DNA from 2 places in the Streptomyces sp. NPDC014727 genome. Region 1 is predicted to be linked to the other one. Evidence: predicted binding sites of a transcription regulator. Region 1 holds the regulator's gene; the other holds the start of a gene.
What was found. The regulator HrcA, encoded in region 1, represses chaperone genes, less so after heat shock. The targets are predictions, from matches to a motif close to TTNGCACTCNGNNNNNCNGAGTGCNAA.
Positions count from the first base shown of each region.

Region 2: the regulator HrcA is predicted to act here: its motif matches at 2,021-2,047, upstream of groL (chaperonin GroEL).

Region 1 covers NZ_JBIBYR010000005.1:339,659-350,616, forward strand. Annotated here, with positions in the region: gene lepA (translation elongation factor 4) at 1-714, shown strand, start outside; gene ACF1B9_RS11730 (AMP-dependent synthetase/ligase) at 1,086-2,975, shown strand; gene ACF1B9_RS11735 (SpoIIE family protein phosphatase) at 3,186-5,117, shown strand; gene hemW (radical SAM family heme chaperone HemW) at 5,288-6,520, shown strand; gene ACF1B9_RS11745 (DUF3097 domain-containing protein) at 6,587-7,408, opposite strand; gene ACF1B9_RS11750 (MBL fold metallo-hydrolase) at 7,434-8,156, opposite strand; gene hrcA (heat-inducible transcriptional repressor HrcA) at 8,355-9,371, shown strand; gene dnaJ (molecular chaperone DnaJ) at 9,372-10,508, shown strand; gene ACF1B9_RS11765 (nitronate monooxygenase) at 10,633-10,958, shown strand, end outside.
Region 2 covers NZ_JBIBYR010000029.1:45,494-56,451, reverse strand. Annotated here, with positions in the region: gene groL (chaperonin GroEL) at 236-1,858, opposite strand; gene ACF1B9_RS31520 (cold-shock protein) at 2,238-2,444, opposite strand; gene ACF1B9_RS31515 (MoaD/ThiS family protein) at 2,867-3,145, opposite strand; gene thrC (threonine synthase) at 3,175-4,476, opposite strand; SAM riboswitch class I at 4,494-4,620, opposite strand; gene ACF1B9_RS31505 (glucosyl-3-phosphoglycerate synthase) at 4,774-5,724, shown strand; gene ACF1B9_RS31500 (trehalose-6-phosphate synthase) at 5,779-7,239, shown strand; gene ACF1B9_RS31495 (KGGVGR-motif variant AAA ATPase) at 7,379-10,126, opposite strand; gene ACF1B9_RS31490 (hypothetical protein) at 10,123-10,566, opposite strand; gene otsB (trehalose-phosphatase) at 10,597-10,958, opposite strand, start outside.

The sequences.
Region 1 (10,958 bases):
AACGTGGTCTACCGCGTCGAGATGGAGGACGGCACCGAGCACACCGTCACCAACCCGAGCGAATTCCCCGAAGGCAAGATCGACAAGGTGCACGAGCCCGTCGTGCGCGCCACGGTCCTGGCCCCCAGTGAGTTCATCGGCGCGATCATGGAGCTCTGCCAGAACCGGCGCGGCACCCTGCTCGGCATGGACTACCTGTCCGAGGACCGGGTCGAGATCCGCTACACCCTGCCGCTCGCCGAGATCGTCTTCGACTTCTTCGACCAGCTGAAGTCCAAGACGCGGGGTTACGCCTCTCTCGACTACGAGCCCACCGGCGAGCAGTCCGCCCAGCTCGTCAAGGTCGACATCCTGCTGCACGGCGACAAGGTCGACGCGTTCTCCGCGGTCACGCACAAGGACAAGGCGTACGCGTACGGTGTGCGGCTCGTCGCCAAGCTGCGCGAGCTGATCCCGCGGCAGAACTTCGAGGTGCCGATCCAGGCGGCCATCGGCTCCCGCGTCATCGCCCGTGAGACGGTCCGCGCCATCCGCAAGGACGTCCTCGCCAAGTGCTACGGCGGTGACATCTCCCGTAAGCGGAAGCTGCTGGAGAAGCAGAAGGAAGGCAAGAAGCGGATGAAGATGGTCGGCAATGTGGAGGTACCGCAGGAGGCCTTCATCGCCGTGCTGTCGACGGACGAGTCGGGCGGGGACGGCAAGGCCAAGAAGTAGCGTCCCTCGCGGGGCCGAGGAGTTCCTCGGAGCCCCGGCTCCGACCCCGGCCCCTACCCGGTGGTGGCCCGACGGGCCCCTGTGTCGCACCGCGCCGCGACACGGGGGCCCGTTCGTTATGAAGCGGCGGCCCATTGCCCCTTACGCCGCGGACGTGGGCGCTCTACCCTGATCACGGCCTCGTAGTTACTCGCCAGTTAAACAAGCGGGACCGAGCACCGCAGGACCGAACACAGGCCTCCCGCCGAATACACGGACGTACACAGGAACACGCACAGGAACACTCGTAGGAACACGCGCAGGAACGCTCGTAGGAACAAGCAGCAACCAGCAGCCGGTCGTGAAGCACTGCCGCAGGCCCGGAGGATGTCGTGAGCGACACACAGACCTTGATCGAGAACCGACCGCCCTCCGTGGCGAACCTCTTCGTCGACCGCGTGGCGGCCACTCCGGACGAGGAGGCCTACCGCTACCCCGTCCCCGCGGCCACCGGCGAGGGGCCCGACGAGTGGAAGTCGCTGAGCTGGGCGCAGGCCGCCGAGCGGGTCTACGCCGTCGCGGCCGGGCTGATCGATCTGGGCGTGCGACCGGAGGAGCGCATCGCGCTCGCGGCCGGAACCCGGGTGGAATGGATCCTCGTCGACCTCGGTGTGATGTGCGCGGGCGCCGCCACCACCACGATCTACCCGTCGACCAACGCCGAGGAGTCGGCGTTCATCCTCTCCGACTCCGAGAGCCGGGTGCTGATCGCCGAGAACGCCGGCCAGCTGGCCAAGGCCCGTGAGCGGCGCACGGAGCTGCCGAACCTCGCCCACGTCGTCGTCATCGACCCCGAGGGCGCCGGACCCGCCGAGGGCGACCCGGAGGGCTGGATCCTGACCCTCGCCGATCTGGAGGCCCGCGGCGCCGAGCATCTGGCGAAGCACCCCGACGCGGTCGAGGAGCGGGTCGCCGCGATCACGGCCGGCCAGCTCGCCACGCTGATCTACACCTCGGGCACCACCGGCCGCCCCAAGGGCGTGCGCCTGCCGCACGACAACTGGTCGTACATGGCCAAGGCCACCGTGGCGACCGGCATGATCAACAAGGACGACGTCCAGTACCTCTGGCTGCCGCTCGCGCACGTCTTCGGCAAGGTCCTCACCTCGGGCCAGATCGAGGTCGGCCACGTCACCGCCGTCGACGGCCGGGTCGACAAGATCATCGAGAATCTTCCGGTGGTCCAGCCGACGTACATGGCCGCCGTCCCCCGCATCTTCGAGAAGGTCTACAACGGTGTCGCCGCCAAGGCGCGGGCCGGTGGTGGGGCCAAGTACAAGATCTTCCAGTGGGCGGCCGAGGTCGCCCGCGAGTACGCGGTGGTCTCGCAGGACAACTTCCGGCGCACCGGCACGGCCTCCGTCCCGTTCGCACTCGGTGCCAAGCACAAGGTCGCCGACACCCTCGTCTTCGCCAAGATCCGCGAGGCCTTCGGCGGGCGGCTGCGCGCCTGCATCTCCGGTTCCGCGGCCCTCGCCCCCGACATCGGCCACTTCTTCTCGGGCGCCGGCATCCACATCCTGGAGGGCTACGGCCTCACCGAGACCAGCGCCGCCTCCTTCGTCAACCCGGGCGAGGCCTACCGCACCGGCACCGTCGGCAAGCCCCTCCCCGGCACCGAGGTACGGATCGCCGACGACGGCGAGATCCTGCTGCGCGGCCCCGGCCTGATGGAGGGCTACCAGGGGCTGCCGGAGAAGACCGCCGAGGTGCTGGAGGCGGACGGCTGGTTCCACACCGGCGACATCGGAGAGCTGTCCGTGGACGGCTATCTCCGGATCACCGACCGCAAGAAGGACCTGATCAAGACGTCCGGCGGCAAGTACATCGCCCCGGCGGAGGTCGAGGGGCAGTTCAAGGCGGTCTGCCCGTTCGTCTCCAACATCCTGGTGCACGGCGCGGACCGCAACTTCTGCACCGCCCTGATCGCGCTCGACGAGCCGACCATCCTCGGCTGGGCCGCCGAGAACGGCCTGGGCGGGAAACCGTACGCCGAAGTGGTGGCCTCCGCACAGGTCGTCGAGCTGATCGGGGGCTACGTGAGGCGGCTCAACGAGGGGCTGCAGCGCTGGCAGACCATCAAGAAGTTCCGGCTGCTGCCCCGCGATCTCGACATCGAGCACGGCGAACTGACGCCCAGTCTGAAGCTGAAGCGGCCGGTCGTGGAGCGTGAGTACAAGGACCTCATCGACGACATGTACGTGGGGTCCCGCGAGGCCTAGGTGCACGGGTCCTCGCGGACCGGTCGCACGGTGCGGCTGCCTCGGTTCCTCCTCGCTCACTTTCTCTGCTCACTTCGGCAACTCGTCGCTTGTGGGCATGGTCCATCTGTCACTCTGTCGGTGTCGTCAGCGGCGCCCAGCGAGAAACAGACAGAACGAGAACAGACAGAGCGAGAACAGGTCAGGAGCCGCACCGTGGGGCCCATTCCCTTGCAGCGGGACATAGTTCAGCGTCCCGGTACCACCGCCGACCATGCGGACGCACGACCGGTCGCCCGCACGTCCCTGCCCGGAAACCTCCTCGCACCCTCCGCCGGCCGCCGCTTCGTGCGGGCCGCTCTCACCGAGTGGACCGGACTCGGACTGCCGGCGGCCGTGGGTTTCAGCGAGCGCCTGGCCGATGACGCGGAGGTCGTCGTCAGCGAACTCGTCACCAATGCGGTCGTGCACGCCGGGACCAACGTCGAGCTGCTCTGCCGGCTGGAGGAGACCACCGAGGACGAGGCGGCGGCCCTGGTACTGGAGGTCTCCGACCACCACCCGGCCCGTGCCGTGCGCAGCGAACGCAAGGAGGACGACGGCGGCACGACGGGCGTGACGCAGGACGGGGTCCTCACCGTCGTTGACGGGCCCGCCGAATACGGTCGCGGGCTCCAGCTCGTCGGCACCCTCGCCGAGCGCTGGGGCATCACCTACCGCACCGGCCTCAAGACCGTCTGGGCGCGCCTCCCCGTCGACGACTGGAACCCGTTCCCCGGATCGTCCACCGACCCGGGCTTCCAGCAGGGGCTGCGCGCCGCCGAGCTGCTCGCCCCCACCGCCCGGCGGGCGCTGCGCGACGACGCGGACTGGGCCGGCCGCGGCGCGCTGTCGTTCCTGGCCGAGGCCTCGGACCTGCTCGCCGGCCAGCTCGACGAGGACATCGTGGCGGCGCTGGCCGGACAGTTACTCGTGCCCAGACTCGCCGACTGGTGCGCGGTCTGGCTGGAGCCCGAGAACGGCGGTCCCTCGGCCGTCCCCCGGCTCGCCAGTGTCTGGCACCGGGACGAGGCCGAGACCGGGCCGCTGCGCACGGCGCTGGAACAGGACCCGATCCGGCTGCCCGAACGGGTGGGCACCGGACCCGTCTCCATGCCCTGGCCGGGTGGCGAGGAGGACGGCGGTCAATCCGACGGACATGCCGCCGGGTCCGCCCTCGCCTACCGGATCACCTCGGGCGGCCGGACACTCGGCGCCGTGCTCCTGGGCCGGGAGGGGCTGGCACGTGTCCCCGACGAAGTGACCGCCCTGATCGAGGACTTCGTACGCCGCGTCGGCCTCGCCGTGGGCGCCGCCCGCGCCTACACCCGGCAGGCCACCATCAGCCGCATCCTGCAACGGGCGCTGCTGCCCGGCAAGGTCGCCGACATACCGGGCGTCACCAGCTCCCTGGTCTACGAACCCAGCGACGACGGGGTCGTCGGCGGCGACTTCTACGACATCTTCCCGTGCCCCGGCGACCGCTGGTGCTTCGTCCTCGGCGACGTCCAGGGCAGCGGCCCGGAAGCCGCCGTCGTCACCGGCCTCGCCCGGCCCTGGCTCCGGCTGCTGGCCCGCGAGGGGTTCGGCGTCGGCGAGGTGCTCGACCGGCTCAACCGGCTGCTCCTCGACGATGCGATGGAGGCCGCCGAGGCGGCCGCGCTCATGGTGGCCGCGGCGGGCGGCCAGCAGACGGCGGACACCGGACAGTCCCGCTTCCTCTCCCTGCTGTACGGGGAACTCGTGCCGCTGCCCGACGGCGGCGTGCATTGCACCCTCGCCAGCGCGGGCCACCCGCTGCCGCTGCTGCTGCGGCCCGACGGCGAGGTACGCCCGGCCGCCGAGCCGCAGATGCTGCTCGGGATCTTCGACGATGTCGCGTACGAGAGCCAGAGCTTCGACCTGGCACCCGGCGACAGCCTGCTGTGCGTCACGGACGGCGTGACGGAACGGCGCTGCGGGCCGCTCATGTTCGACGACGGGGACGGCCTGGCCCTCGCACTCGCCGACTGTGCCGGGCTGTCGGCGGACGGGATCGCGGACCGGATCAAGCGGGCCGTGCACGAATTCGCCGAGCGGCCGCCCGATGACGATCTGGCCCTGCTGGTGCTCCAGGCGGGGTGAGGACGAGAACGAGGGGACGAGGGAACGAGGGGAGAGCAGGGGAAGGACGAAAGGACGGGCGGGACGGGACAGTGCGGTCGCCGAGAGAGCCGTGCGGTCCGTGGGCGCCGTCGTTCCGTGATCACGGGCGTGGCTCGGAGGTTCCCGGGCGGCGAGCGACAATGGGCGGTATGCCTTCCGTACTGCCCGATGGTGAACCCGTACCCGACGACGGGGCGCTGCCCCGCCATGCCCTGGAAGGCGCCGCAGACCGGCCGCTCGGCTTCTACCTGCATGTGCCCTACTGCGCGACCCGCTGCGGCTACTGCGACTTCAACACCTACACCGCCACCGAGCTGCGCGGCTCCGGCGGCGCCCTGGCTTCGCGCGACAATTACGCGGCCCATCTGATCGGCGAGGTCCGCCAGGCCCGCAAGGTCCTGGGCGACGATCCGCGTCCCGTCCGTACGGTCTTCGTCGGCGGCGGTACGCCGACCCTGCTGGCCGCCGCGGACCTGGTGCGGATGCTGGGAGCGATCCGCGAGGAGTTCGGGCTGGCGGACGATGCCGAGATCACCACCGAGGCCAATCCGGAGTCCGTCGGTCCGGCGTATCTGTCCGAGCTGCGGGAGGGCGGCTTCAACCGGATCTCGTTCGGGATGCAGAGCGCGCGGCAGCATGTGCTGAAGATCCTGGACCGTACGCACACGCCGGGACGGCCCGAGGCGTGTGTCGCCGAGGCGCGGGAGGCGGGCTTCGAGCACATCAACCTCGACCTGATCTACGGCACGCCCGGGGAGTCCGACGACGACTGGCGGGCCTCGCTGGACGCGGCGATCGGAGCGGGGCCGGACCATGTGTCGGCGTACGCGCTGATCGTCGAGGAGGGTACGCAGCTGGCCCGCCGGATCCGGCGCGGCGAGATCCCGATGACCGATGACGACGCCCACGCGGACCGGTACCTGATCGCGGACGAGGCCATGGCCGCGGCGGGCTTCTCCTGGTACGAGGTGTCGAACTGGGCCCGTACGCCCGAGGGCCGCTGCCTGCACAACGAGCTGTACTGGCGCGGCGCCGACTGGTGGGGCGCCGGTCCCGGGGCGCACAGCCATGTCGGCGGGGTGCGCTGGTGGAACGTCAAGCATCCGGGGGCGTACGCGCAGGCCCTGGCCGAGGGGCGGTCGCCCGGCGCCGGGCGCGAGATCCTCTCCGCGGAGGACCGCCGGGTCGAGCGCATCCTGTTGGAGCTGCGGCTCGTGGACGGCTGCCCGCTGTCGCTGCTGGCACCGGCGGGGCTGGCCGCGGCGAGGCGGGCGGTGGACGACGGGCTGCTGGAACGCGGGCCGTACGGGGCGGGGCGGGCGGTGCTCACCCTGCGCGGGCGGTTGCTGGCGGACGCGGTGGTGCGGGACCTGGTGGACTGAGGGGCGGGAACGGGGCCGGGCTCCGCCCCCCGGCCCCCGGCCCCCGGCCCCCGGCCCCCGGAGAAGCTACTCGGGCGGCGCCGTCACGAAGTCGATCAGATGCTCCACCGAGCCCAGCAGCGCCGGCTCCAGGTCCCGGTACGAGCGCACCGTGGAAAGGATCCGCTGCCAGGCCGCCCCCGTGTTCTCCGGCCAGCCCAGCGAGCGGCACACGCCCGTCTTCCAGTCCTGGCCGCGCGGCACCACCGGCCATGCCGGAATGCCCACGGACGACGGCTTCACCGCCTCCCACACGTCGATGTAGGGGTGGCCGACCACCAGTACGTCCGCGTCCGAGACCCGGTCCGCGATCCGGGACTCCTTGGAGCCGGGGACCAGGTGGTCGACCAGGACGCCGAGCCTGGCGTCCGGGCCGGGGGAGAACTCGCGCACGAGGGCGGGGAGGTCGTCGATGCCCTCCAGGTACTCGACGACCACGCCCTCGATCCGCAGGTCGTCGCCCCAGACCCGCTCGACCAGCTCCGCGTCGTGGCGGCCCTCCACATAGATCCGGCCCGCCCGCGCCACCCGGGCGCGCGCGCCGGGGACCGCGACCGACCCCGAGGCCGTACGTGTGGGGCGCCCGGGACCGGCGGCCGACGGGCGCACCAGCGTGACCACCCGGCCCTCCAGCAGGAAGCCGCGCGGCTCCATCGGGAACACCCGGTGCTTGCCGAAACGGTCCTCCAGGGTCACGGTCGGACCCTGGGCCGTCTTCTCACAGCGGATCACCGCACCGCAGAATCCGGTGGAGACCTCCTCCACGACCAGATCGGGCTCGGCGGGGACCTCGGGAACGGGGGCGGACCTCTTCCACGGCGGGGTCAGGTCCGGCTGATAGCTGCGCATCGGATGACGATAGGACGACAACATCTCACGACACGCCGAAGAGCGCGGCCAGCCGGTCGCGCTGGGCCCTGACGAACGCCGCGTCCACCACCGCCCCGTGCCCCGGGACGTACACCGCGTCCTCGCCGCCGAGCGCCAGCAGCCGGTCCAGCGCGGCCGGCCAGCGGGACGGCACCGCGTCCCGGCCCGCCTGCGGTTCGCCGGACTCCTCGACCAGGTCGCCGCAGAGCACCACCGTCGGGGAGCCGGGGACGAGCGCCACCAGATCGTGACCGCTGTGGGCGGGGCCCACGTTCGCCAGCAGCACCTGACGGCCGCCGCCCAGATCGAGGGTCCATTCGTCGCACACCTCGTGGTGCGGCGCCATCAGCACACCGGCGGCCTCCACCGCGTCGTGCTCGGGCACCCCGTGGCGCACCGCGTCGGCGCACAGCTCGTCCGCCCCGCGCTTCAGGAGCCCGGCCATGCCGACCGCTCCGTACACCTGGGCGCCGGAGAAGGCCGCGGTACCCAGCACATGGTCGAAATGAGGGTGGCTGAGTGCGATATGCGTCACCCTCCGGCCGAGCAGGGCCTGTGCCTGGGCCCGCACCTGCGCCCCCTCGCGGAGCGTCGATCCGGTGTCGTAGAGCAGCGCGCCGTCCGTTCCGGCCACCAGCGCGACCGTCGCATCCCACCCGGGAAGCCGCCGCCGGCCCACTCCGTGACCGAGTCGCTCCCAGCCGAACTCTTCCCAAGAGGCGTTCATACCGCGACGCTATCCGCAAAAGACCTGCACGGTCTCGCGGCAGGGTGGCCGGTCGCCCTTGCTAGGCCCCCACTCGTCCGCCGTACACTGGCCGGGGGGTTGCTGGCACTCACATCGACAGAGTGCCAGGAGGATTCCTGGGAAAGTATCAGGAACGGCCCGAGAACCACCGAGGAAACACAGCTGGAGGTGTGCGCGATGCTCAGCGAACGCAGACTCGAAGTGCTGCGCGCCATCGTCCAGGACTATGTCGGCACCGAGGAGCCTGTTGGCTCCAAGGCGCTCACCGAACGGCACAAGCTGGGGGTCTCCCCGGCCACCGTCCGCAACGACATGGCGGTGCTGGAGGACGAGGGCTTCATCGCCCAGCCCCACACCAGCGCGGGACGCATCCCGACGGACAAGGGCTACCGGCTCTTCGTCGACAAGCTCGCGGGCGTCAAGCCCCTCTCGTCGCCGGAACGTCGCGCCATTCACAACTTCCTCGACGGCGCGGTCGACCTCGACGACGTCGTGGGCCGCACCGTTCGGCTGCTCGCGCAGCTGACCCGGCAGGTCGCCATCGTGCAGTACCCCTCGCTGACCCGGTCCACGGTGCGGCATGTGGAACTGCTCTCGCTGGCGTCCGCCCGGCTGATGCTCGTGCTGATCACGGACACCGGCCGGGTCGAACAGCGCATGATCGACTGCCCCGCTCCGTTCGGTGAGACCTCTCTCGCCGATCTGCGGGCCCGGCTCAACAGCCGGGTCGTCGGGCGCCGTTTCACGGACGTCCCGCAGCTGGTGCAGGACCTGCCGGAATCCTTCGAGAGCGAGGACCGGGGAACCGTGTCCACCGTGCTCTCCACCCTGCTCGAAACCCTCGTCGAGGAGACGGAGGAGCGGCTGATGATCGGCGGCACCTCCAACCTCACCCGGTTCGGGCACGACTTCCCCGTGATGATCCGGCCGGTGCTGGAGGCATTGGAGGAGCAGGTCGTGCTGCTGAAGCTGCTCGGCGAGGCCAAGGACTCGGGCATGACCGTACGGATCGGGCACGAGAACGCCCACGAGGGGCTCAACTCCACGTCCGTCGTCGCGGTCGGCTACGGTTCGGGCGACGAGGCAGTCGCCAAACTCGGCGTGGTCGGACCGACCCGCATGGACTACCCCGGAACGATGGGAGCGGTACGCGCAGTGGCACGTTACGTCGGACAGATCCTGGCGGAGTCGTAAGTGGCCACGGACTACTACGCCGTACTCGGCGTGCGCCGCGACGCATCTCAGGACGAGATCAAGAAGGCATTCCGGCGGCTCGCCCGTGAGCTGCATCCGGATGTGAACCCCGATCCGAAGACCCAGGAGCGGTTCAAGGAGATCAACGCCGCCTACGAGGTGCTGTCGGACCCGCAGAAGAAGCAGGTCTACGACCTCGGTGGCGACCCGCTGTCCGCCTCCGGCGGCGGTGGCGCGGGCGGATTCGGGCAGGGCGGCTTCGGCAACTTCTCCGACATCATGGACGCGTTCTTCGGTGCGTCGTCGCAGCGCGGGCCCCGTTCGCGCACCCGGCGCGGCCAGGACGCGATGATCCGGCTGGAGATCGATCTGGCGGAGGCCGCGTTCGGCACCACCAAGGACATCCAGGTCGACACGGCCGTCGTCTGCGCGACCTGCAACGGCGAGGGCGCCGCGCCCGGCACCTCCGCCCAGACCTGTGACATGTGCCGAGGCCGCGGTGAGGTCTCCCAGGTCACCCGGTCCTTCCTGGGCCAGGTCATGACCTCGCGGCCCTGCCCGCAGTGCCAGGGCTTCGGCACGGTCGTGCCGACCCCCTGCCCGGAGTGCGCCGGCGACGGCCGCATCCGCTCGCGGCGCACGCTCACCGTGAAGATCCCCGCCGGTGTCGACAACGGCACGCGCATCCAGCTCGCGGGCGAGGGCGAGGTCGGCCCCGGCGGCGGTCCGGCCGGCGATCTCTACGTGGAGATCCACGAGCTGCCGCACCCGGTGTTCCAGCGCCGCGGCGACGATCTGCACTGCACGGTCACCATCCCCATGACGGCGGGCGCGCTCGGCACCAAGGTGCCGCTGGAGACGCTCGACGGACTGGAGGAGGTCGACATCAGGCCCGGCACCCAGTCCGGACAGTCCGTCCCGTTGCACGGGCGCGGCATCACGCATCTGCGGGGCGGCGGGCGCGGCGATCTGATCGTGCACGTCGAGGTGATGACCCCGACGAAGCTGGACCCGGAGCAGGAGCGACTGCTGCGGGACCTGGCGAAGCTGCGTGGCGAGGAGCGGCCCACCGGCCAGTTCCAGCCCGGACAGCAGGGGCTCTTCTCCCGGCTGAAGGACGCCTTCAACGGCCGCTGACGGTTCCCGCACACCGTTCCTGACCGCCGGACGGGCTCGCTCGCCGAGCCCGTCCGGCGTTTAAGGGCAAAGTGGACCGCAGGCCGCGCACGCCGAGGCGTGCGGGACGTGACACGATGCGGTCATGTCATCCGTGTTGACCGATCTCTGCCGGTATCCGATCGTGCAGGCCCCGATGGCGGGTGGCGCGTCCTGTCCGCAGCTCGTCGCCGCCGTCGCCGAAGCGGGCGGGCTGGGTTTCCTCGCCGCCGGGTACAAGACCGCGGACGGCATGTACAACGAGATCAAACAGCTGCGCGGGCTGACCGGTCAGCCCTTCGGCGTCAATCTCTTCATGCCGCAGCCGGGGCTCGCCGACCCGAGCGCCGTCGAGGTGTACCGGCACCAGCTCGCCGGTGAGGCCGCCTGGTACGAGACCCCGCTCGGCGACCCGGACTCCAGCGGCGGCGA
Region 2 (10,958 bases), on a different contig from region 1:
TGCGACAAGGCCGGGCGGCCACGTACGGCCCGGTCGCCGGGCCCCGATGTTCCGCGGCGCGTGCAGGCCGATGTACGTGGCGTCCTGGGCGACGAAGCAGACGTTGTTTCCGTCGACGCTGCGGCCCTACGCCCGACGCCCGAGGAACGGGAAACGGGAAACGGCATCGGCCCCCGGGGACGAATCCCTGGGGGCCGATGCGGCAGAGCTGTGCGGAACTACCGATCCGTCAGGATCAGAAGTCCATGTCACCGCCCGGCATGCCGCCCGGAGCGGCCGCGGCGGCCTTCTCCGGCTTGTCGGCGATGACGGCCTCGGTGGTGAGGAACAGCGCGGCGATGGACGCGGCGTTCTGCAGGGCGGAGCGCGTGACCTTCGCCGGGTCGAGAATGCCCTCGGCGATCATGTCGACGTACTCGCCGGTCGCGGCGTTCAGACCGTGGCCAACGGCCAGGTTGCGCACCTTCTCGACGACGACGCCGCCCTCAAGACCACCGTTGACGGCGATCTGCTTCAGCGGGGCCTCCAGCGCCAGCTTGACAGCGTTGGCGCCGGTCGCCTCGTCACCCGAGAGGTCCAGCTTCTCGAAGACGGCCGAGGCCTGCAGCAGAGCCACGCCACCACCGGCGACGATGCCCTCCTCGACGGCGGCCTTGGCGTTGCGCACCGCGTCCTCGATGCGGTGCTTGCGCTCCTTGAGCTCGACCTCGGTCGCGGCACCGGCCTTGATGACGGCCACGCCGCCGGCCAGCTTCGCGAGGCGCTCCTGGAGCTTCTCGCGGTCGTAGTCCGAGTCGGAGTTCTCGATCTCGGCGCGGATCTGGTTGACGCGACCCTGGACCTGGTCGCTGTCACCGGCACCGTCGACGATCGTGGTCTCGTCCTTGGTGATGACGACCTTGCGGGCGCGGCCGAGCAGGTCGAGACCGGCGTTCTCCAGCTTGAGGCCGACCTCCTCGGAGATGACGGTGCCACCGGTGAGGATGGCGATGTCGCCGAGCATGGCCTTGCGGCGGTCACCGAAGCCCGGGGCCTTGACGGCGACGGACTTGAAGGTGCCACGGATCTTGTTGACGACCAGGGTCGACAGGGCCTCGCCCTCGACGTCCTCGGCGATGATCAGCAGCGGCTTGCCGGACTGCATGACCTTCTCCAGCAGCGGAAGGAGGTCCTTCACGTTGCTGACCTTGGAGTTCACGATCAGGATGTACGGGTCGTCGAGGGACGACTCCATGCGCTCCATGTCGGTGGCGAAGTACGCCGAGATGTAGCCCTTGTCGAAGCGCATACCCTCGGTGAGCTCAAGCTCCAGACCGAAGGTCTGGGACTCCTCGACAGTGATGACGCCTTCCTTGCCGACCTTGTCCATGGCCTCGGCGATGAGCTCGCCGATCTGGGTGTCGGCGGCGGAGATGGAGGCGGTCGAAGCGATCTGCTCCTTGGTCTCCACGTCCTTGGCCTGCTCCAGGAGGGCGGCGGAGACGGCCTCGACGGCCTTCTCGATACCCCGCTTGAGGGCCATCGGGTTGGCACCCGCGGCGACGTTGCGCAGGCCCTCGCGGACGAGAGCCTGGGCGAGAACGGTGGCGGTGGTCGTACCGTCGCCGGCGACGTCGTCCGTCTTCTTGGCGACCTCCTTGACCAGCTCCGCACCGATCTTCTCGTACGGGTCCTCCAGCTCGATCTCCTTGGCGATGGAAACACCATCGTTGGTGATCGTGGGGGCGCCCCACTTCTTCTCAAGGACGACGTTGCGACCCTTGGGGCCAAGGGTGACCTTGACGGCGTCGGCGAGCTGGTTCATGCCGCGCTCGAGACCGCGCCGGGCCTCCTCGTCGAACGCGATGATCTTGGCCATGTGAAGTGGTCCTCCCGGACAGGGGTGGATTGCTCCGGACCGAGTGGCGCCCGCGACGGACGGCCTGCGTGACCGGTGGTTCCTTGCCCCACCGGACCTGCGGGCCTCACCGGCCCGGTCCAAGTTCTGTCACTCTCACCTGGAGAGTGCTAACGCCAATGATTAGCACTCGACCCCCTTGAGTGCAAGCGCCTTCGAAGAAGGCTCGCTGAGGAGTGGCGGTCGGGCGAGCGGGAGGGCGCAAGCGTCCTCCTCCGGATGTGGACAAGGACGACTCCGCACGGCGGGCCCGGACGCGGACGCGCGGAGGGCCCGTACCCCCAGGGGTACGGGCCCTCCGTGCGTGAGTGAGTGGTGTCGTTGGCCGAACGCGTCGAGCTCAGCCGACGGCGAGCTTGACCATGTCCGCCTGCGGCCCCTTCTGACCCTGCGAGATCTCGAACTCAACTCGCTGACCCTCTTCAAGGGTGCGGTACCCGTCCATCTGGATCGCGCTGTAGTGGACGAAAACATCCGCACCACCGTCGACCGCGATGAAGCCGTACCCCTTCTCCGCGTTGAACCACTTGACGGTGCCCTGAGCCATGCCTAACTCCCCTATTACTGGCCCTTGCGCAGGACCGCACTTCGCGGACCCGGGTCAGAACTCACCCTCCGACAGGAGAGGGTGCGTGCGCCGGAACGCGTCGACCGCGGCCGAATGTATCTGCCCAACTGCCCTCTGCAACAGGTCAATCGGACGAGAATTCTGGGCAGCGCCGAACGCCCGAATATGCGGAATTCATGGGATTCCCGGGCAAGTCGGGCCGGGCAAACGTGACTTATGGCGCAAGGAGATCCGGCACTTTGGCTGCATCTTGTCGCGACCAGGCGCATTCTCATATGCGGGTGGCACGGGCAGCTGGGGGGACTTCCCACACTGTACCGCGCTCAACCATGCAGAATTGCCCCCTCCGCTTCTCTCGCAGAGGGGGCAATTCCCATAACACTGTGCAGTCGGACGCAGGATCAGCAGCCGCCCGCGACGGCCGGGATGATCGAGATTCCGGCGCCGTCCGGCGTCGCCGTCTCCAGACCGCCCTCGAAGCGCACGTCGTCGTCGTTGACGTACACGTTCACGAAGCGGCGCAGCTTGCCCTGGTCGTCCAGGACGCGGGCGGCGATGCCCGGGTGGTTCTGCTCCAGGGACGCGATGACCTGGGAGAGGGTCGAGCCCTCGGCCGGGACCTCGGCCTGGCCGCCCGTGTAGGTGCGGAGGATGGTGGGGATACGGACCTTGACGCTCATGGCGGGTGCCTTCCTTCGGTCTCGGGTGGTCAGCTGGTGGCGAGGCCGGCGGCGCGGAACGCGTCCAGGCTCGGCCGGATCGTCGCGGTCGCCTGCGAGGTGGCGGCCACCGCGTCCAGGGTCTTGAGGCCGTCCCCCGTGTTGAGGACGACGGTGGTCAGCGCCGGGTCGAGCAGACCGGCCTCGATCAGCTTCTTCGTCACGCCGACCGTCACCCCGCCGGCCGTCTCCGCGAAGATGCCCTCGGTGCGCGCCAGCAGCTTGATCGCGTCGACGACCTGCTCGTCGTCGACGTCCTCGACCGCGCCGCCGGTGCGGCGGGCGATGTCCAGGACGTACGGGCCGTCGGCCGGGTTGCCGATCGCCAGGGACTTGGCGATGGTGTTCGGCTTCTGGGGCCGCACGACGTCGTGACCGGCCTTGAAGGCGGTGGAGACCGGGGAGCAGCCCTCGGCCTGGGCGCCGAAGATCTTGTACGGCTTGTCCTCGACGAGTCCGAGCCTGATCAGCTCCTGCAGACCCTTGTCGATCTTCGTGAGCTGCGAGCCGGACGCGATCGGGATGACGATCTGGTCGGGCAGCCGCCAGCCGAGCTGCTCGCAGATCTCGTACGCCAGGGTCTTGGAGCCCTCGCCGTAGTACGGGCGCAGATTGACGTTGACGAAGCCCCAGCCCTCGCCGAGCGGGTCGCCGATGAGCTCCGAGCAGAAGCGGTTGACGTCGTCGTAGTTGCCCTCGATGCCGACCAGTTCGCCGCCGTACACCGCGGCCATGACGACCTTGCCCTGCTCCAGGTCGTGCGGGATGAACACGCAGGAGCGGAAGCCGGCGCGGGCGGCGGCGGCACCCACCGCACCGGCGAGGTTGCCGGTGGAGGAGCAGGAGAGGGTGGTGAAACCGAAGGCGCGGGCGGCCTCGACGGCGATGGCGACGACGCGGTCCTTGAAGGAGTGCGTCGGGTTGCCGGAGTCGTCCTTGACGTACAGGCCTCCGGTGACGCCCAGCTCGCGGGCGAGGTTGTCGGCCTTGACCAGCTTGGTGAAGCCGGGGTTGATGTTGGGCTTGTCCGCGACATCGGCGGGGACCGGCAGCAGCGGCGCGTAGCGCCAGATGTTGTCGGGCCCGGCCTCGATGCGCTTCTTCAGCTCGTCGGGAGAGCCGCTCGGCAGGTCGTACGCCACTTCCAGCGGCCCGAAACAGGACGCGCAGGCGAAAAGGGGGCCGAGTTCGAAACGCTCGCCGCACTCGCGGCAGGAAAGCGCCGCGGCGGGGCCGAGGTCGACGGCGTCGGTGGAAGAATTGGTGCTTACTGCAACGGTCTGCGCAGCCATGGAGGCGAGGCCCTTTCTCCTCATCTTCCTCGCGGCGCGTTTCGCCACGAGACGGAATTGGCACCTTCCCCACCTGACCTCGCGGTCGGCAGGAGGGTTGCCGGGACTTCAACGGGCCGTTCCCTCAGTCCCTCTGGATGAGCGCTGTGGCACTGGATCTCTGATCCAGGCATTTATTGGCGGACCGACCCCGACATGCGACGGCCATCCGCGTTGTTCAAGACTGTAACCGAAGCAGCGGACAGTTGAGATAGTCGTCCGAACCGCGAGATGGATCACATACAGGGAGTATCGACCGTGCTGGAAGAGGTCGAAAGCTGGCTGGCCAGGCGTTCCTGGTCGGCCGCCGACCGCCCGCTGGACCGGCTCCTGGCCGCCAAGGCCCGGGACCCGCGTCGCGGAAGCGTGAGCGTCGTGCTGCCCGCGCTGAACGAGGAAGCGACGGTCGGCGAGATAGTCACGGCGATCCGGCGCGAGCTGATGGAGAAGGTCCGGCTGGTCGACGAGCTCGTGGTGATCGATTCCGGTTCCACGGACGCCACGGCGAAGGTGGCCCGGGAGGCCGGTGCGCGGGTGGTGCACCGCGACGACATACTCCCGCGGATACCGGCCGTGCCCGGCAAGGGCGAAGTGCTGTGGCGGTCGCTCCTGGTGACCGGCGGCGACATCGTCTGTTTCGTCGACGCCGATCTGAAGGAATTCTCGGCCGACTTCGTCTCCGGCATCGTCGGGCCGCTGCTGACCGACCCGGACGTGCGGTTCGTCAAGGCGATGTACGACCGCCCGCTCGGCGACACGGCGGGCCAGGGCGGACGGGTCACCGAGCTGGTGGCCCGTCCGCTGCTCAATCTGCACTGGCCGCAGCTGGCCGGCTTCGTCCAGCCGCTGGGCGGCGAGTACGCGGCGCGCCGCTCGCTCCTCGAACAGCTGCCCTTCCCCGTCGGTTACGGGGTGGAACTGGGCCTCCTGGTCGACGCGCTGCACACCGTGGGCCTGGACGCGCTGGCCCAGGTGGACGTGGGGGTCCGCAAACACCGCCACCAGGACGGGCAGGCGCTCGGCCGGATGGCGGCGGCGATCTACCGGACCGCCCAGCTCCGGCTGTCCCGCGGCCACTTGGTGCGGCCTTCGCTCACCCAGTTCGAGCGCGGCGAGGACGGCTTCGTACCGCGCACCCATCCGGTGGACACCGAGGAGCGCCCGCCGATGCGCGAGATCGAGGAGTACGTTTCACGCCGCGCGGCCTGACGTCGCCTGACTTCGCACGTTTGGGTGGTTCGTGATCGGGCTAGATTCCGCAACATGGTCTCCGAGCACGAAGCCCAGTCCGCCGCCCTGCCCTCCGCCCGGCTCCCTGCCGAGCCTGCTGCCGCGCCTTGGGATCAGCCGCCCGCCGAGCCCTCCGAGCAGGTTCTCGTCGCGTCCAACCGCGGCCCGGTGTCGTACACCCTGAGCACGGACGGATCGCTCGACGCGAAGCGGGGCGGCGGCGGGCTCGTATCCGGGCTGAGCGCCGTGAAGGACAAGCTGTGGGTGTGCGCCGCGCTCAGTGACGGGGACCGGGAGGCGATCCGGCGCGGGGTCGGTGAGCAGGGCGTCCGCATGCTCGACATCGACGCCGCCGTGCACGCGGACGCGTACAACGGCATCGCGAACTCGGTGCTCTGGTTCGTCCATCACATGCTGTACCAGACCCCGCTGGAGCCGGTCTTCGACGCAGAGTTCCGGCGTCAGTGGGCATCGTTCGAGACCTACAACCGGGCCTTCGCCGTGGCACTCGCCGAGGAGGCGGGTCCGGGCGCGGCCGTGCTGGTGCAGGACTACCACCTGGCGCTGGTGCCCGGCATGCTCCGTGAGCTCCGCCCCGACCTGCGGATCGGCCACTTCTCGCACACCCCGTGGGCGCCCGCCGACTACTTCCGCCTGCTCCCCGACGACATCGCCGAGCAGTTGCTGCACGGCATCCTGGGCGCGGACCGGGCGGCCTTCCTGACCCGGCGCTGGGCGGACGCGTTCATCGGCTGCTGCACGGAGATCCTGGGCGGCACCGGCCGCACCAGGGTCGGGGTGCACGGGCTGGGCGCGGACGCGGACTTCCTGCGCCGGCGCGCGCACGAGGCGGATGTGGACGAGCGGATGGCGGCGCTGCGGGAGCAGGTCGGCCCCGGGCGGAGGACGATCGTACGAGTGGACCGAACGGAGCTGTCCAAGAACATCGTGCGCGGCCTGTTCGCCTACCGCGCGCTCCTCGAAGAGCGGCCCGAATGGCGCGAGCGCGTCGTCCATGTCGCCTTCGCCTACCCCTCGCGGCAGGACCTGGCGGTGTACCGCGACTACACGGCCGAGGTGCAGCGGGTCGCCGACGAGATCAACGCCGTGTACGGCACCGCGGGCTGGACCCCGGTCGTGCTCCACGTCAAGGACGACTTCGCCCGCTCGCTCGCCGCGTACCGGCTGGCCGACGTGGCGCTCGTCAACCCGATCCGCGACGGCATGAACCTGGTCGCCAAGGAGGTCCCGGTCGTCTCCGACCACGGCTGCGCGCTGGTGCTGTCGCGGGAGGCGGGGGCGTACGAGGAGCTGGGCAGCGACGCGGTCGTGGTGAACCCGTACGACGTGTCCGCGACGGCGGCCGCGCTGCACGAGGCACTGACGATGGCGGACGACGAACGGGCCGCGCGCACGGAGCGGCTGGCCGCGGCGGCGGTGGCGCTGCCGCCGCAGCAGTGGTTCCTGGACCAGCTGGTCGCGCTGCGGGACTAATGCCCCGGGCCGTCAACGATATCGGGCAGGGCCCGGCGACCGGACGGGGGGCGGGTGCCCCGGAGGCGGGGCCGGACAGGGCAGCGGCCGGACGGGATAGCAGCCCGTGGCAGTGCCCGTCCGCGCCGCCACCCCCGACTCAGCTCCGCACCACCCGGGCCCGCCCCCTGGTCCGGAAGCCGAGGGCGTGCCGGTAGATCTCCGGAAGGCGGTATCGCCCGTCATTGTCCCGGGCCAGGGCTCCGGCCTCCTCCAGCGCCACGATGCCGTTGGCGTCGAGGCCCACGGCCTCCGCCTCGAAGGGCATCACCACCTCGTCGGCCCTGGAGCCGACCGACCGCAGCAAATTCCCGAGGCTCGGATTCTCCTGTTGCAGCTCCTTCAGCTTCTCGGCACTGCAACGCACCAGAGATGAGCGCAGCGCGGACGGGCTGAGCAACCGGTCCTGCCAGTCCTCGTCGTTCATGGACAGCTCTGCCGCATCCCGGAGGAAGCGAACGACGTCACGGGCCTGTACTTGCTCGTTGAAGTCGGCCAGAGCGGCAGGGACCCACCGCTCGGTCCACGCCTCCCGTGAATTGTCTCGGCCGAGCTTCGCACCCCAGACCGGAACCAGGGCCTGCACCACCGCATCCGGTGCCATCATGGCGAGTTCCCCCTCGCCGGGTGGTACCGCCTCGGCCGTGGTGGCCACCCAAAGAGCCAGACGCAAGGCTTCGTGCGCGTCCCAGCGCAGTTCGTAGGGGTCGTACCGATCGAGGAACTGGCCGACGTTCTGGCGCAGGGAGTGCCGGACCAGATCCTTGCGGGCGAAGATCACCAACCCGAGTCGCCGACTGCGCATCATGCGGAACCAGTCCGGCACATCCGTGAACAACGTGCGCAGCGCCATACGCTTGGCCTGTGCGTCGGTTTCGAGGTCCTGGAAGAAGTCTTCCAGCCCGTCGAACACGAAGAGGACGGGATTCGAGAGATTGCGCCGCAGCAGCACTTCCTCCACATCCGCTTCCAGTGCCCCGGGGCCGTCAGCCGCCACGGCCATGCATCGCAGCCAGGTCGAACGCCAGAAGCGCTGGTCCTCGCAGCGCTCGCTGTCCAGCGCGTCCTGCAGAAGCGAGCGGATGTCGTCCGGACGTGCGCCCTGCCCCCCGGCCGAACGGTCCCGCAGTGTCTGCGGGCCTTCGGACGAGGCGCCGGAGCCGTACTGGTCCATGTTTCCGGGGTCGAGTACCGGTACCACCGGCGCGTCGGCCTGGACCGATTCTTGTGCGTGTTCGGCGAAGGCGGCCCATCGACCCGCCGCACACAGCCGTGCATAGGTGAAGGTCTTCCCCGCACCCTTCGCTCCGACGACGACTGTCACCGGCAAACTCGTGCGGTGGTCGCCCACCAGCCTGCGAAGAGGCTCCGTCGACAGGAACCCGAGACCGCTGTCGAGACCGCTCCGCTCCGCAAAGACCAGGGAGCGTGCTCTCTCGTGCAACGCCCCCCTGCGCTGTTCCAGGCTGCCTTCTCCCTCCGGAGGGAGCCCTCCGTCTGGAGGGGGCACCGGAAGTTCCGGAACCAGCTTCCCCACAAGTTCGCCCACACCGCATCGCCGTACGACATCGATCACGTCGTCCCAGCTCCGAGGCAGTGCGAGCAGCTCCTCACGGAACGGGCTGAGGAGCGGCTCCGCCCGGACGAGTGCGTCGACACCACCGGTGTCGGGTTCGTCGACGTCACCGCCGTCCAGGCCTTGAGACTGCTCCTGATATCTGGCGGTGAAGCATTCCAGCGACGCCGTCAGGCGCGCCTTGGCCTGCTCTGCCTCCGCCGTGTGGGCGTCGAGCCGGTACTGGGTCACGACGGCTGCCGGGGCCGGATCCGTCCCCTCCAGAGAAGGAGCCTTGTTCCCGAGCTGGCAGATGAGCTGTTCCGTCCCCTCCAGGGACTGACTACTCAGCGTCGTGACGAATACGCGCTGTATCCGTGGGTCCAGCAATACGGGTGCGGACAGTTCCGAGGCACCGGCGCGCAGGTCGATGAGAACGGTGTCCAGACCTGCCGCTGCCGCAAGTTCAGCCAGCGACTCGGTCAGAAAGTACGCAGGACGGTCCTTCGTAATCAGGTGAGCGGGTTCAATGCGTGGCGGGCCCAGCCGGAGCCTTCTGCTCGCCGGCAGGACGACAAGGGCGCCTCCTTCGCGATGGCGCGCCACCTCCTGATTCGCCAAGTAGGGGGCGGCAATGACGATCGCCTCCTGTTGACCGCCTTGCGGCGTACCGTGCAGCAGCGCCAGCACGTCCTCGTAGGCGATGTCGCATGCTCCGCCTTGCGCCTGGTACATCCAGGTGATGCCGGGGGCTTCCAGATCCCCGTCCACGAGCATGACCCGACGTCCGCGGCTGGCCAGTTCGTCGGCGAGCGCAACCGCGTGAACGGTGCGCCCCGCCCCTCCCTTGAACGAATGAAAAGCCAGCATCTGCACATCGGAAGCGAACGAATCCTGCGCGGGTCGCTCCATGAAGTCGGCAAGCTCCGCGGTGATCCGCCGTTCCATCAGCCGCGGGTCACGACGGCTGCGCACGTAATCCGTATCGGGGACCAGTGTCACCGGCAGGCCGGTTGCTTCCACCCCGCTCGGGCGGTCCAGTGCGAGGACTGGTTCCCCGGGGTCGCCGAGAGCCGATCCCGTACCGAAAACGTTGTCCAGCCATCGGCGGACTTCGGACTCTTTGGTACCGGTCCGAACCGTCAACTCCAAGCCGTCCCACCATGCGTCGGCCTCCACCAACCAGCCCGGCCACCGGCCCCCCGCTGCCTCGGCGGACAAACGTTCGTCGACATCTACCCAGGTGAACAGATTGATCGCCTCGGCGGTTCGGTAGGTTTCCACCATCGTCATTCCGCTCCCGTCCTGGACCCCGCGATCAACGTACGCAACGCCTGCAGCGCCCGCGCCTCGTCATCCGGATTCAAGTCCGCGCCATACCGCCATGCCTGGTGGAGACTCGGCGGATCGACGGGGGCAGGCTGCCCCACCGCCTGCCCGGCGCTGCTTCGTACACTCTTTCGCCGACAAGGGGTCAGCCCGGTCTGTGTCGGTGCGGACAGCCGCAGTTCCTTCGCCAGTGCGCGCAGATCATGGTTGCGCAGGTGACCGGGGAGCTGGGAGGTGTCCCGGCTACCATTCATGGCCAGAATCTCGGCCTTGAGCCCGCATTCCGCACTGTAGAAGAGCATCAGCCCGGCCGTCTGCGGATCGCCTTCCTCCTGGGCCGACTTCGCCCTACGCTCCAGCCTGTCCCGGCTCCTGCGTAACTGCCTCACTCCCACGTCCACCATGCCGAGGAATCCTACTGAACCGGTGATCGGTCAAAGGCCTGCGGCCAGCGCCGCCAGAAAGCCGACGACGCCCTCCGGGCCGTTCAGCAGCAGGTCGGCGCGCTCGGCCAGGTCGGGGACCTCCGCGCTGCCGCTGCAGACCAGCAGGCCCGGGATGCCGTCGGGGCCCTCGGTGCGGAGCTTCTCCACGGCGGCGTACGCGGCGAGGTCGCCCAGGTCGTCGCCCGCGTACAGGACGGACTCGGCGTCCATCTCCCGTACGTACTGGGCCAGCGCCACGCCCTTGTCCATGCCCGGCGGGCGCAGCTCCAGGACCAGGCGGCCCGGTTCGACGATCAGCCCGTGCCGGGCGGCGAGCTCGCCGAGGGGTTCGCGCAGGGCCTCGAACGCGG